3 regions of the Mesorhizobium sp. M0633 genome follow, and region 1 is predicted to be linked to each of the others. Evidence: predicted binding sites of a transcription regulator. Region 1 holds the regulator's gene; each other region holds the start of a gene.

What was found. The regulator PhoB, encoded in region 1, activates phosphate uptake and scavenging genes when phosphate is short. The targets are predictions, from matches to a motif close to TGTCATNNANCTGTCAT.
Region 2: ugpB (sn-glycerol-3-phosphate ABC transporter substrate-binding protein UgpB) is a predicted target of PhoB. The motif match lies at 2,272-2,288, and genes of this name have one in related genera.
Region 3: NKI47_RS16540 (PhoX family protein) is a predicted target of PhoB. The motif match lies at 2,278-2,294, and genes of this name have one in related genera.

Annotation. Positions count from the first base shown of each region.
Region 1 covers NZ_JAMYQC010000008.1:68,813-73,468, forward strand. Annotated here, with positions in the region: gene xylF (D-xylose ABC transporter substrate-binding protein) at 1-341, opposite strand, end outside; gene NKI47_RS10705 (ROK family protein) at 628-1,872, shown strand; gene phoB (phosphate regulon transcriptional regulator PhoB) at 1,882-2,571, opposite strand; gene phoU (phosphate signaling complex protein PhoU) at 2,588-3,295, opposite strand; gene pstB (phosphate ABC transporter ATP-binding protein PstB) at 3,328-4,131, opposite strand; gene pstA (phosphate ABC transporter permease PstA) at 4,128-4,656, opposite strand, start outside.
Region 2 covers NZ_JAMYQC010000027.1:52,357-57,012, reverse strand. Annotated here, with positions in the region: gene ugpA (sn-glycerol-3-phosphate ABC transporter permease UgpA) at 1-817, opposite strand, end outside; gene ugpB (sn-glycerol-3-phosphate ABC transporter substrate-binding protein UgpB) at 899-2,209, opposite strand; gene NKI47_RS24825 (bifunctional diguanylate cyclase/phosphodiesterase) at 2,506-4,656, shown strand, end outside.
Region 3 covers NZ_JAMYQC010000014.1:15,672-20,327, reverse strand. Annotated here, with positions in the region: gene NKI47_RS16560 (SMP-30/gluconolactonase/LRE family protein) at 1-585, shown strand, start outside; partial or broken gene NKI47_RS16555 (sodium-independent anion transporter) at 622-845, opposite strand; gene NKI47_RS16550 (phosphatase PAP2 family protein) at 1,105-1,806, opposite strand; gene NKI47_RS16545 (hypothetical protein) at 1,821-2,159, opposite strand; gene NKI47_RS16540 (PhoX family protein) at 2,361-4,352, shown strand; gene NKI47_RS16535 (GNAT family N-acetyltransferase) at 4,454-4,656, opposite strand, start outside.

The DNA.
Region 1 (4,656 bases):
TCATAGCCGACGACCGGGATGCCTTCGTCCAGTGCCTTCTGCACGGCCGGCCCGATGGCCGAGGCGTCCTGCGCCAGGATGATCAGTGCGCTGGCGCCCTGCGAGATCAGGCTCTCGACGTCGGTGAGCTGCTTGCCGGGGTTGGACTGTGCGTCGGCGGAAATATACTTGTCGCCTGCGGCCTCAATGGCCGCCTTCATTGCGGCCTCGTCGGTCTTCCAGCGCTCTTCCTGGAAGTTCGACCAGGAAACGCCGATGACCTTGTCTTTAGCCTGCGCCACCGACGCCAGCGCCAGCGTCATGGCGACACCCGCCAGAATGGCGGTCGTGAATTTCTTCATCATATCCTCCCTGCGCCGCGTACGGCGTGACCAATTGGCTCAAAGACCAGCTTAGAAGCTCTAATTTTTTCGAGCCTCGAAAAAATACTGGCCCGATCTCCGGCTGCTGTCAACATCGATTCTGATGGATTTTGATGACTCTGCGAGTTTTTTCGAGCGTCGGAATAAACGATGACAGCGCAACCTGCATCTGACACTATTTGCCTGCGTCCGACACTATTTGTCGGACATTACCGACGGCTTCCGGTTCATGAGCGGCCGCCGCAACCGGGAGGAAAGCAAAACAATGTCGGTCGGAATCCGCCATGACGATTTGCGCCGGCGCAACCGGGCGATGGTGATCTCGGCGGTGCGCCGGGCCGGCCAGCCATCGCGTACTGAGATCGCAGCTACTACCGGCCTCAGTCATTCGACCATATCGGCGATCTCTTCCGACCTGATACGGGAAGGCATCCTCGCCGAGAGCAAGGCAAGTGAGCCCGTTTCGTTGAAACGCGGTCGTCCGCAGGTCGGCCTCGCCCTCAACCCGGAAGCGGCGGCGGTGCTGACCGTGGTGTTGTCGCTGAATTTCCTGTCGGCCGCCATTATCGACTATACGGGACAGGTGGTCGCCGAGGAACAGCGCCGGCTGGACACGCTGACCATGCCGCGCGACGAGCTGATCCGTGAATGCATGGCCATCGTCCGGCGCCGGCTGCAGGATCCAGACCTTGACGTCCGCAGTGTCGCCCGCATCGCCCTGGCGATTCAGGGCATTACCGACTCCCCTGCACGCGCCATGCTGTGGTCGCCGATCACGCCGCAGACCGACATCGCCTTTGCCGACATGCTGGAGGACGAATTCGGCATCCCGGCAACGGTGGAGAACGACTGCAACATGATGGCGGTGGCTTTGCGCTGGCGCAATCCGGATCGCTATCGCGACGACTTCATCGCCATCCTGCTTTCGCATGGCATCGGCATGGGGCTGGTGCTGAAGGGCGAACTGTTCACCGGGACGCATTCCTCGGGTGGCGAATTTGGCCACATGATCCATCGTCCGGGCGGCGCGCTCTGCCGTTGCGGGCGGCGCGGCTGCATCGAGGCCTATGCCGGCAACTACGCCATCTGGCGCAACGCCAGGCAGATGAGCGAAGAAAGCGAACCGATCGCCGACGTCAGCGACGCCGACATGCGAGCACTGGCGGCCCGGGCGCGCGAGAAAGATGGGCCGGAACGCGAGGCCTACCGCAAGGCCGGCGAAGCGCTGGGTTTCGGTCTCGGCTCGCTGTTCGCGCTGATCGATCCGGCACCGGTCGCGATGGTCGGCGCCAGTGCCGCCGCCTTCGATCTGATCGAGCCGGCCTTGCGGAAGGCAATCGCCCAGACCGCCGGCGGCCAGCATTCGGGCTCGATCTCCTTCGATACAGAGCCGAACGAATTGCCGCTGATCCGCGAAGGCTGCGCGATGCGGGCGCTAAGCTTCGTCGACCAGGAGATTTTCGCGCCGGGCGCGCAAATGAGGCCCAGCGTCAGAAAGAACGTAGCCTGACCAGGCGGGTCAATCTTCCCTGATCGCATAGCCGGCACCGCGGATGGTGCGGATGACATCCGGCATCCGGCCGTTGTTGACGGCTTTGCGCAGCCGCCCGACATGCACGTCGACGGTGCGTTCGTCGATGTAGATTGTCTCGCCCCAGACATTATCGAGTAACTGGCTGCGCGAGAAGACACGGCCCGGATGCCGCATCATGAACTCGAGCAGCCGGAATTCGGTCGGCCCGAGCCTGATTTCGCTCTTCTTGCGATAGACCCTGTGCGATTCGCGATCGAGCACGATGTCGCCGACCTTCAGCACGCTGGACAGCACTTCCGGCTTGGCGCGCCGCAGCAGCGCCTTGACCCTGGCCATGAATTCCGGTGTCGAAAACGGTTTGACCAGATAGTCGTCGGCGCCGGTCGAAAGCCCGCGCACCCGGTCGCTCTCCTCGCCGCGCGCGGTCAGCATGATGATCGGCAGCCGCTCGGTTTCGGGGCGCACCCGCAACCGACGACAGAGCTCGATGCCGGAAACCGCTGGTATCATCCAGTCGAGCACCAAAAGGTCGGGCACATTCTCCTGCAAACGGATCTCGGCTTCGTCGCCGCGTGTCACCACCTCGACCTGGTAGCCTTCGGATTCGAGATTGTAGCGGAGCAGCACACCCAATGGCTCCTCGTCCTCCACCACCATTATGCGTGGTGCGATCATCGGCTGGGCACCCCCATCATGTCACCGGTGCGGACATTGTCGTTTCGTCCTGCTTCGGACGATTGACCGGCAATTGCTCGCCGGTCAGCACATAATACGCATTTTCGGCGATGTTGGTGACATGGTCGCCGATCCGCTCCAGATTCTTGGCGCAGAACAGCAGGTGCGTGCAAGCGGTGATGTTGCGCGGATCTTCCATCATGTAGGTCAACAGCTCGCGGAACACGGACGTGTATTTGACGTCGATGCGCTCGTCGGCGGCACGCAGCTTGGCCAACGCGGCCGCATCGCCTGCAGCATATTCCTCGATGACACCCTGCACCTGGATGAGAACCAGCTGCGCCATCGCGTCGATGGAATGCGACAGGTCCCGCGGCGTGGCGCTGAGGCCGACCGCACTCACGCGCTTGGCGATATTCTTGGCAAGGTCGCCGATGCGTTCGAGGTCGCCCGCCATGCGGATCGCTCCGACCACATGGCGAAGATCGTGGGCCATCGGCTGGCGTTTGGCGATCAGGGTGATGGCGCGGTCGTCCAGTTCGCGTTGACGCGCATCCATGATGGCGTCGTCGGAAACGACGCGTTGCGCCAGCACGTTGTCGGAATTCAACAGGGCCTTGGTCGCCCCGCCGACCATCGAACCGGCGAGGTCGGCCATGTCGCGGATCAGCTTGCTGATCTGCTCGAGATCCTCGTCGAAAGAAGCGACTGTGTGTTCGCCCATGGTCCTGTCCTCATATGCATGATCGGAACGGCTCAGCCGAAGCGGCCAGTGATGTAGTCCTGCGTGCGCTTCTCGCGGGGCGACGTGAAGATCTTCTCGGTCCGGTCGAACTCGACCAGTTCACCCAGATACATGAAGGCGGTCTGGCGCGACACGCGCGCCGCCTGCTGCATGTTGTGGGTGACGATGACGATCGTATAGTCGGCTTGCAATTCGTCGATCAGTTCCTCGATCTTGGCAGTCGACAGCGGGTCGAGGGCCGAAGCCGGTTCGTCGAGCAGAATGACTTCCGGCTTCACGGCCACGGTGCGGGCGATACAGAGCCGCTGCTGCTGGCCGCCGGACAGGCTCAAGCCGCTGGCGTTGAGCTTGTCCTTGACCTCGCTCCACAGCGCGGCGCGCTTCAACGCCTGTTCGACGCGGCCGTCCATCTCGGACTTGCCGAGGTTCTCGTAGAGCCTGACGCCGAAGGCGATGTTCTCGTAGATCGACATCGGGAACGGCGTCGGCTTCTGGAACACCATGCCGATCTTGGTCCTGAGGAGGTTGAGATCCTGCGACCGGTCGAGAATGTTCTTGCCGTCGAGCAGCACCTGGCCCTCGGCCGTCTGTTTTGGGTAGAGCTCATAGATGCGGTTGAACACACGCAGCAGCGTCGATTTCCCGCACCCCGAAGGGCCGATGAAGGCCGTGACACTGCGCTCAGGCAGTGACAGGCTGATGTCCTTCAGCGCCTTGCTCTGGCCGTAGTAGAAGTTGAGATTCTTGACCTCGATCTTCGTCTTCTCGACGACCGTTTCGGCCATCGTCATGTCTGGGGACAACATCTGTGTCATCTGTCCTCTCTGCGTCCGGTAAGGCTGCGGGCGAGGATGCTCAAGCCCAGAACCGTCAGGGTGATTATGAGTGCGCCGGTCCACGCCAGTTGCTGCCATTCCTCGTAAGGGCTGAGAGCGAACTGGAAGATGGTCACCGGCAGGCTGGCCATCGGCGCGTTGATATTGCTGCTCCAGAACTGGTTGTTGAGCGCGGTGAAGAGCAGCGGCGCCGTCTCGCCGGAAATGCGTGCTATCGCCAGCAATATGCCGGTGACGATGCCGGACAATGCGGCGCGGTAGGCGACCGAACGGATCACCACCCAGCGTGGCGCGCCGATCGCGGCACCGGCTTCACGCAACGCGTTCGGCACCAGGTTGAGCATGTCTTCAGTGGTGCGCACGACCACCGGAATGACCAGGATGGCAAGCGCAACGGCGCCGGCAATGGCCGAGAAATGTCCCATTGGCCGCACCATCAGCTCATAGACAAACAAGCCGATGATGATCGACGGCGCCGACAACAGGATGTCGTTGATGAAGCGG
Region 2 (4,656 bases), on a different contig from region 1:
TCAGGATGACCGACTGCGCCGCCGAATCGCCCAGGATCAGATTGACGAAGCCGTCATTGTAGACCTTGTAGACCAGCGTCTCGGTCGTCTTGCCGGGCCCGCCGCCGGTGACGGCATGAACGATGCCGAACGTGTCGAACAGGGCATAGACGGTGTTGACGACCAGCAGGAAAAAGGTTGTCGGCGCAAGCAGCGGGAAGACGATGGTCCAGAAGCGCTTGGTTTCGCCGGCGCCGTCCATGGCCGCCGCTTCGATCAGCGTTTTCGGCACCGCCTGCAGGCCGGCGACGAAGAACAGGAAGTTATAGCTGATCTGCTTCCAGGCAGCAGCCGACACCAGCAGGATCATGGCGTGGGTGCCGTTGAGCAGCGGGTCCCATACGATGCCGAAGCTTCTCAGCAAATAGGCCAACGAGCCGATCGAGGGATTGAACAGGAAAAGCCAAAGCATGCCGGCAATCGCCGGCGCCACGGCGTAAGGCCATATCAACAGTGTGCGGTAGAGGCCTTTGCCGCGCACGGCCTTCTCGGCCATGACCGCGAGCAGCAGGGCGACAACCATGGCAACGATCGCGGTCGCAAGAGAGAACACTACGGTGACCTTGATCGAGTTGAGGTAGGCCGGATCGGCCAGCACCTTCCGGAAATTGGCAAACCAGACGAACCTGCTCTTCAGCCCGAACGGGTCTTGCCTGAGCATCGACTGGTAAAGCGCCTGACCGGCCGGCCAGTAGAAGAAAACCAGGGTGATGGCGAGTTGTGGCGCCACCAGCAGGTAGGGCAGGATCTTGTTGGGAAAGACGACGCGTGGAGACAGGCTGATTTCCCTCGCTATCCAGGTGTCGCCCACGCGAGCCCGCGTGGGCGATATTCCAACCGACTAACCGAGATAATCCCGTCAGTTCTCCAGCGCTTCCTTGATCGCCGCGTTGCCGCGCGCGACGGCATTGTCGAGCGCCTGCTGAGCGGTTTGCTGGCCAGCCAGCATCTTCTCGATCTCCTCGTTCTGGATATCACGCACCTGCGGCAGATTCGGCAGGCGCACGCCCTTCGAGTTGTCGGTCGGCGCCTTGCCTGTCATCTGCAGGATGGGTGTCTCGCGGCCGGGGTTTTTGTCATAGAAGCCTGATTTCTTGGTCGCCTCGTATGCGGCGAGCGTCACAGGCAGGTATCCCGACTTCTGGTGCAGATATTCCTGCACATCGGTCTTGGACAGATAGACAAAGAAGGCCGCGACGCCCTTGTATTCCTCGTCCGACTTGTTGCCGAACACCCACAGGCTGGCACCGCCCGGCGTCGTGTTCTGCGGGGCACCCTTGGCGTCACTGTCGTAAGGAAGCTGGCCGATGCCATAGTTCATGCCGGACTTGACGATATCGCCGAGGCCGCCCGACGATTCGGTGAAGATGCCGCATTCGCCGGCGAGGAATATCTGCTTGGCTTCGGAGGTGCGTCCGCCATATTTGAACGTGCCGTCCTTGGCCAGGTCAGCGAGCGCCTGGAAGTGGTTGACGAAAATCGGCGCATTGATCTTGAGTTCGACATCACCTCCAGCCAGGCCATTCTGCTGGGTGGCCCAAGGCACGTCATTCCACCCCGCGAAATTCTCCAGGTGGATCCAGGTCAGCCAGGTCGAGGTATAGCCGCAAGGGGCGGCGCCGCTCGTCTTGATCTTCTTGGCAGCTTCCCACACCTCGTTCCACGTCTTGGGCGGATTGTTCACGTCGAGGCCTGCCTTCTGGAAGATGTCCTTGTTGTAGTAGAGGATCGGCGAGGAAGAGTTGTAGGGGAACGATAGCATGGTGCCGTCCGGCTTCGAATAATAGCCGACGATGCCGGGCAGATACTGGCTCTTGTCGAAAGTCATCCCGGCGCCGGTCATCACATCGGCCACCGGCTTTATCGCACCCTCGGCCGCCATCATCACGCCGGTGCCGACGTCGAACACCTGGAGGATATCGGGCGCTTGCCCGGCACGAAAGGCAGCGATGCCGGCATTCAGCGTCTCCGGATAGGTGCCCTTGAACACCGGAACGAGCTCATAGTCGCTCTGGCTGGCGTTGAAATCCTTGGAGATCTTGGCGACGACCTCGGCGTTGGCGCCGGTCATGGCGTGCCACCAGCTGATCTGCGTGACGGCGAAGGCGGAGGTGGTGGAAAGCAGGGTCACGGTGGCGGCGATACCGGCCGCAAAGCCGAAGAACTTCATGTTTCATCTCCCGTTTGTCATTGGCGAAAGGGGCACTTCCGCAAAGCCAATATGTGGCGCTGATGACAATCGGACAACGGTTTTATTGCGGATCAATGAACATCATTCCTTCCTAAAGTGCACTCGCTACCGAAACCGGGCGCCAGAAATCACATCACCGTCTTTTCGGCGCAGCGGCGTCGGTTTTCCCCCGAAAAGACCCGCCTCATGGCCCGCGGGTTAACCATTCGTTAAAATCTCCAAGAGCTAATCAGTCACACCTCCCCTGTTAGTTTTGGCAGACCGAGTGAACCAGGATGCTGACGGTCTATAATTGTATTGTAAGTCAGCACGATCCGAGACTGGTTGCGCTTGCCGCACTCGTCTGTGGAATTTCTTGCTTCTCAGCGGTTAATCTCCTTAAGCATGTCGGCCGATCGACCGAGCGAAACCGGCTTGTCTGGCTGATGATCGCCGCGGCCTCGACCGGGTTCGGCATATGGGCGACGCATTTCATCGCCATGACCGCGTTTACGCCGGGAATACCGAACGCATACAATCCGGGATTATCCGCCTTTTCGCTTGCCGCCGCCGTTATCATGACCGCGCTTGGGATGTGGGTCGCCACCTTGCGCCGCGGCATCGACTATTTCCTCGTCGGTGGCGCCATTCTGGGCGGCGCCATCGCGACGATGCACTACATCGGCATGGCAGCTTTCGAGGTCGAAGGCCGGGTCGTATGGAACCTGCTCCTTGTCGCGATATCGCTTCTGGCCGGCGTGACCCTCGCGGCACTGGCGCTCCTTGTCGTCTTGCGCCGTCCGTCAGCGCTCGCGACTTTCGGCGGCGCCGCGCTTTTGACGCTGGCGATTTGCAGCTTGCATTTCATCGCGATGGCTGCGGTGTCGATCATTCCGGATTCCTCGATTGAAATATCCGAACATTCCATCGAGCCCATTTCCCAGGCCTTTGCCGCAGCGGTCGCCAGCCTGATAATCCTTGTGCTATCGGGTGCCGCGCTGTGGATCGACCTGCGCTTTCGCCGCCAGAAGCTCGAGGCCGATCGCATGCACGATCTCGCCAATGCGGCGGTGGAAGGTCTGATCGTTTGCGATGGCACCCGCATTGTCAGCGCCAATGACAGTATGGCGAAGCTGACCGGAACAGCGACAGCCACCCTGAACACGATGCAATTCGGCGAGCTTTTCGACGGACAGAGCGCAGCCGATATGTCCGGCTTCGGCGAACAGGCGCAGGAAGCGAAGTTAAGGGGCAGTGACGGGGCGAGAATTCCTGTCGAGCTGATCGCCAGGAAAATCACCTACTGCGGCAGGCCTCATACGGTGCTTGCCGTTCGCGACATCCGTGAGCGCAAGAAGGCAGAACAAGAGATCCTCCGCCTCGCGCATTTCGATCCGCTTACCGGGCTTGCCAATCGGCGGAGCTTTTCTTCCCGGCTGGAAGCAGAATTCGCCTCGATGGATCGTGGCGGCAAGGATGGACATCTGGCGCTCCTGCTGCTTGACCTTGACCGGTTCAAGCAAGTCAACGACCTCTATGGCCACGGGGCCGGCGATGCTATGCTGCAGAAGCTGGCGCACTGCATTTCCGGCATCCCGCGCCACGGACAGATGCTCGCGCGTCTCGGCGGCGATGAATTTGCCATCATAGCTCCGAACCTCCCCGACCCCCTGGCCGCAGGCCGGATAGCCGAGGACTTGCTGGCGGCGATCCGGGAGGAAAACAGGGTTTCGGTCGGCTCCGGCCTCGTCTCGGCCAGCATCGGCATCGCCTTCTTTCCGCTGGATGCCGAAGACCAGGCCGGCCTGATCAGCCATGCCGACACGGCACTCCATCGCGCCAAAACCGAAGGCAGGGACACTTATCGGTTTTTCGAGATAGCCATGGGCACCGCGGCCCGCGACAAGCGCGTGATGGAGCATGAATTGCGCCAGGCGATCGCCCGCAAGGAGTTCCACCTCGTCTATCAGCCGCAGAAGGAGATCCGCGGCGGCAGGATGATCGGCTTCGAAGCCTTGGTCCGTTGGCAGCACCCTGAGCGGGGTGACATTTCTCCGGCCGTTTTCATCCCCGTGGCCGAGGACAGTGGCGCTATCGCGCAGATCGGCGACTGGGTGCTGACGACGGCTTGTAACGATGCTGTTCGCTGGAGAAACCCGCTGATGGTCGCCGTCAACGTCTCCGCCGTGCAACTTCACAATCCGAACTTCAGCCGCAAGGTGCACGACGCATTGACGAGATCCGGCCTGGCCCCCGGCAGGCTCGAACTGGAGATCACCGAAACGGCCCTGGTGAAGGACATGCCGCGCGCGCTGGCAACCTTGAGGCAGGTCAAGGCGCTTGGCGTGCATGTGGCGATGGACGATTTTGGCACCGGCTATTCTTCGCTGTCCAACCTCAGCGCCTTTCCCTTCGACAAGATCAAGATCGACGGGTCGTTCATCAAA
Region 3 (4,656 bases), on a different contig from region 1:
GGCGGCAAACTCTACGTCGCCGACATCACCCATGTGCGCGTCGTCGATCTCGCAAGCGGCAAGCTAACATCGACGATCGACGTGCCGAACGCGGTCTTCCTCAACGACGTGACCGCCGACGCGTCCGGCAAGATCTACGTCACGGATATGCTTGCCGATACGATCTATCGCATCGACGGCGACCGGCCCGAACTGTTCGTCAGGGATGCGGCGCTTGCTTCGCCGAATGGCATCTTCGCCGATGGCGGCCGGCTGATCGTCGCTTCCTGGGGCAAGGGCATCAAGCCCGACTTCAGCACCGCGGAGCCGGGCGGCCTGCTCTCGGTCGATCTTGCTACCAAGGCCGTTTCGCCACTGCCCGGCGCGGAAAAGTTTGCCAACCTCGATGGCGTCGTTGCCATCGGCGGCAGCATCTACGCCACCGCGTATATGACCGGCACGCTCTACCGCTACAAAGCCGGCGGCACGCCGCAAGCGGTTGCGACGTTCAAGCCGGGCAGCGCCGACATCGGCACCGACGGCAAGTCGACAATCTTCGTGCCGCTGATGAACGACGGCGAGATCGCGGCATTGGGCCTCGACTAAGCCAGCCATCGGCTCAGGCGGCGGGCGCGGCTTTCTTCAGCTGCGCCCGCGATCCGTGATCGAGGCGGCATAAGTCACCAGCGGCCGCTTGACGCCGTGGTTGATCAGCATGCGGCGTATCTGCGGCGAAGCGCCTGATATAATGAAGCGAACGCCGGCGCGGCTCGCCTTGTGGGCCGCACCCTCGATGACATTGGCCGCCGTTGATCGAAGAACGGCACCGCCGAACAGTCGAGGATGAAGTTCCTGCGCTGGCGCGGTCGGCGACGTCTTCCTGCACCAAGGATTGATGGTCTGCCTCCAAACATGCAGCACTCTTTGCCAGCCGATGCGCTGTCATGCTACAAACCTCGGCATCGTTTGGCGGGACATCCACTGCGATCCCGATTTCACAGGCACGACTTCAAAAGGATGAGCGGGTGAAGATATTCAAAGCGTTGGCGACCTCGACAGCCTTGCTGTCGATGGTTTTCCTGCTGGCAGGCTGCGGTCATGGCCTGATCAACAGGCTGATTTGAGTCAGGTGCCGTCGGCCCGCCCAAGCCATCGCTGCAGGAACCGTGCCGCAAGCCAGCACAGCATCGCCCAGGCAAAGCCGGCGCACCAGCCGGCCAATACGTCGGACGGCCAGTGGACGCCGAGATAGATGCGGCTGATGCCGACCACCACCGTCGTCAGCACCGCCAGCCCGAGTACATAGATCTTCGTTGTCCGCCCGGGCAAAAACCGCGCCGCCATGCTGCCCAGCGTCAAATATGTCACCGCCGACAGCATGGCGTGGCCGCTCGGAAACGAAAGCGATGCCACATCGGCGAGATGCGAGACCAGATCAGGGCGCGGCCGGTCGATGTCGAATTTCAGCACGCTTGACAGGAGCTGGCCGCCCGCTACCGCGACGAACATGAGAAGCGCCGCGCCTGGCCTGCGGATAAGGAGCAGGTAGACGATCATTGCTGCCGTGATCACCACCAGTACGCTGGCGCTGCCGAGGCTGGTGATGTCGCGCATCGCCCCTTCCAGCCACGCCGGTCCGATCGGATTGTCGGGCTGCCCGGCCTTGCGGAAGGCAAGCAGGATTTCGGTGTCGAAGGCATGCGGCGTGGTGGCCCGCGCCAGCTCCATCAGCTCCTCGAACCCCCACAGCCCGCCGGCAATGACCAGCCCGGCCAGCAGAACCGGGAACTCCAGCCAGTTGCGCAGTCTGCTTGCAATCTTCTTCATCGGCCCGATCGCAGTTACAGCCTTTGCAGATAGGGCCCGAGCGTGATCAGCGCCACAGCTGCGATGGCAAGCACGATGCCGGTTGCCTGTAAGGCATTGACGCGCTCGCCGAAGAAGACCAGCGCCACCACATTCACCGACACCAGCTGGATCACCGCCGACAGGCTGAACGACACCGACATGCCGAATTCACGGATCAGCCTCAGCATGATCAGATTGCCCAGCGAATAGAGCGCCAACGTCAGCACAATCTTGCCGAGGCTCGGCGCCAGCCCCCACTGTTTTGCGGCCATCGCCGCCAGCAGGAAGATCACCGTCGAAACGCAGAGCTGCCCAAGTCCCCAGAAACTCACTTTTGTTCCTCCCGATGCGGTCCCTACGCGCCTGCCGCAGCTCTTGTTTCCGAAGCGCCGGTCGCGGTCAAGCGGGGCCGATGTTGGATACGAAATCGCAGGTGGCAATTAGCCGGCATGTCATCAAACTGTGACCTGCCGGCGATACCGGACTGGCCAGGCAACACGCTCCAGCAATCCATCCAGCCAGAGGCAGGCCCTATGACCGAACATCGCACCCCTGACGCCCATTTCCGAACCAGCCTGCTCGAGGAAAACGACGGGCCAGGAGCCAATCCCACCGACAACCGCACCATGGGTGAGATCATCGCCGCGCGGTTCTCGCGCCGCGGCTTCCTCAAGAGCTCGCTTGCCGTCTCGGCCATAGCCGCTACCGTCAGCCCGCTGGCGCTGATCACCGCCGACAACGCCCGCGCCGCCGAAGGCTCCGCCTTCGCTTTTGACGAGCTCGAGGCCGGCATCGACGACAAGCATCACGTTGCATCCGGCTATGACGCCGATGTACTGCTGCGCTGGGGCGATCCGCTGTTCGCCGATTCGCCGGAATTCGATCCGACAAAACAGTCGGCGGAAGCCCAGGCCAGACAATTCGGCTACAACAACGACTATGTCGGCTATATCCCGATCGACGGCTCGGCCGAGCACGGCCTGCTGGTGGTCAACCACGAATACACCAATCCGCACCTGATGTTTCCGGGCCTCGTCACCATCGTCGACGGCAAGGCCAAGCAGGCGCCCCTCAGCAAGGAACAAGTCGACGTCGAGATGACGGCGCATGGCGGCACTATCGTCGAGATACGCAAGGTATCAGGCAAATGGCAGGTCGTTCGCGACGGCAAGCTCAACCGCCGCATCACCTCCAACAGCGAGATCACGCTCTCCGGCCCGGTCGCCGGCCACGACCGCGTCAAGACCAGCGCCGATCCGACCGGCACGAAGATCATCGGCACCATCAACAATTGCGCCGGCGGCGTCACGCCATGGGGCACCTATGTCATGGCCGAGGAGAACATCCACGGCTATTTCTCGGGCGAGCTGCCGCAGGGGCATAAGGAAGCCGCCAATTACAAGCGCCTCGGCATTCCCGAAGGTGCCTATGAATGGGCAGCGCATTACGACCGTTTCGACATCGGCAAGGAGCCGAACGAGCCGAACCGCTTCGGCTGGATCGTCGAGGTCGACGTCCAGGATCCGACTTCGGCGCCGAGGAAGCGCACCGCGATGGGGCGCTTCAAGCATGAGGGCGCCGAATCGATCGCCGCCAAGGATGGCCGTGTCGTCTTCTATCTCGGCGACGACGAGCGCTTCGACTATGTCTATAAGTTCGTCACCACAGGCAAGTTCGATCCGGACAACCGCGCCGCCAACATGGATTTGCTCGACGACGGCACCTTGCATGTCGCCAAGTTCGTCGAGGACGGTTCGGTCGAATGGCTGCCGATCGTCTTCGGCCAAGGGCCGCTGACGGCGGAGAACGGCTTTGCCAGCCAGGCCGACGTGCTGATCGAGACGCGCCGCGCCGCCGACCTGCTCGGCGCCACCAAGATGGACCGTCCGGAAGACATCCAGCCCAATGCCACCAACGGCAGGGTCTATGTCATGCTGACCAACAATTCGAAGCGCAAGGCCGACCAGGTCGACGCCGCCAACCCGCGTGCCGAAAATGCCTTTGGCCACATCATCGAGATCGTCGAGGACGGCGGTGATTTCACCGCGACAAAGGGCAGGTGGGAAATCCTGCTGAAATGCGGCGATCCCGCTGTGGCCGACGTCGGCGCCACCTTCTCGACCGCAACCACCGCCAATGGCTGGTTCGGCATGCCGGACAATTGCGCGGTCGATTCGGCCGGCCGCCTCTGGGTCGCCACCGACGGTCAGGGTCCGAAGGCCACTGGCCGCACCGACGGTCTGTGGGCGGTCGATACGGAAGGGCCGGCGCGGGCGACCTCGAAACTGTTCTTCCGTGTGCCGATCGGCGCCGAAATGTGCGGTCCCCTGTTTGCGCCGGACGACCAGACCGCCTTCGTTGCCGTCCAGCATCCGGGCGACGGCGGCGAGGACTGGGAGGCTTTCGGCCGTCCGTCCTACTATGAGGATTTGTCGACGCGCTGGCCCGACTTCAAGCCGGACATGCCGGTGCGCCCGGCGGTCGTTGCCATCACCAGGCAAGGCGGCGGCAAGATCGCGGTCTGACACGCAGCAAGGTCTTGCAGTCTCAAGGAAGGATTTCGGCCATACGAAATCCTTCCTTCCGATACGGGATGCATCCATGCTGCGCATCATGCGCCGACTAATCATTCGGTGCGCTGAACCACGGCCACATTCATTGTGCTTCGCAACCTGAAGCCAATGGACTCGTATAACGCTATGGCCGCGGCGTTGCTGGCATAGGCGTGGAGATAGGGAACTTCGCCGCGCGCCACTATCCGGTTTGCCACGAATAGGGACAGCAGCTTTCCTAGGCCACCGCCGCGAAATTCCGGATGTGAGCACACCC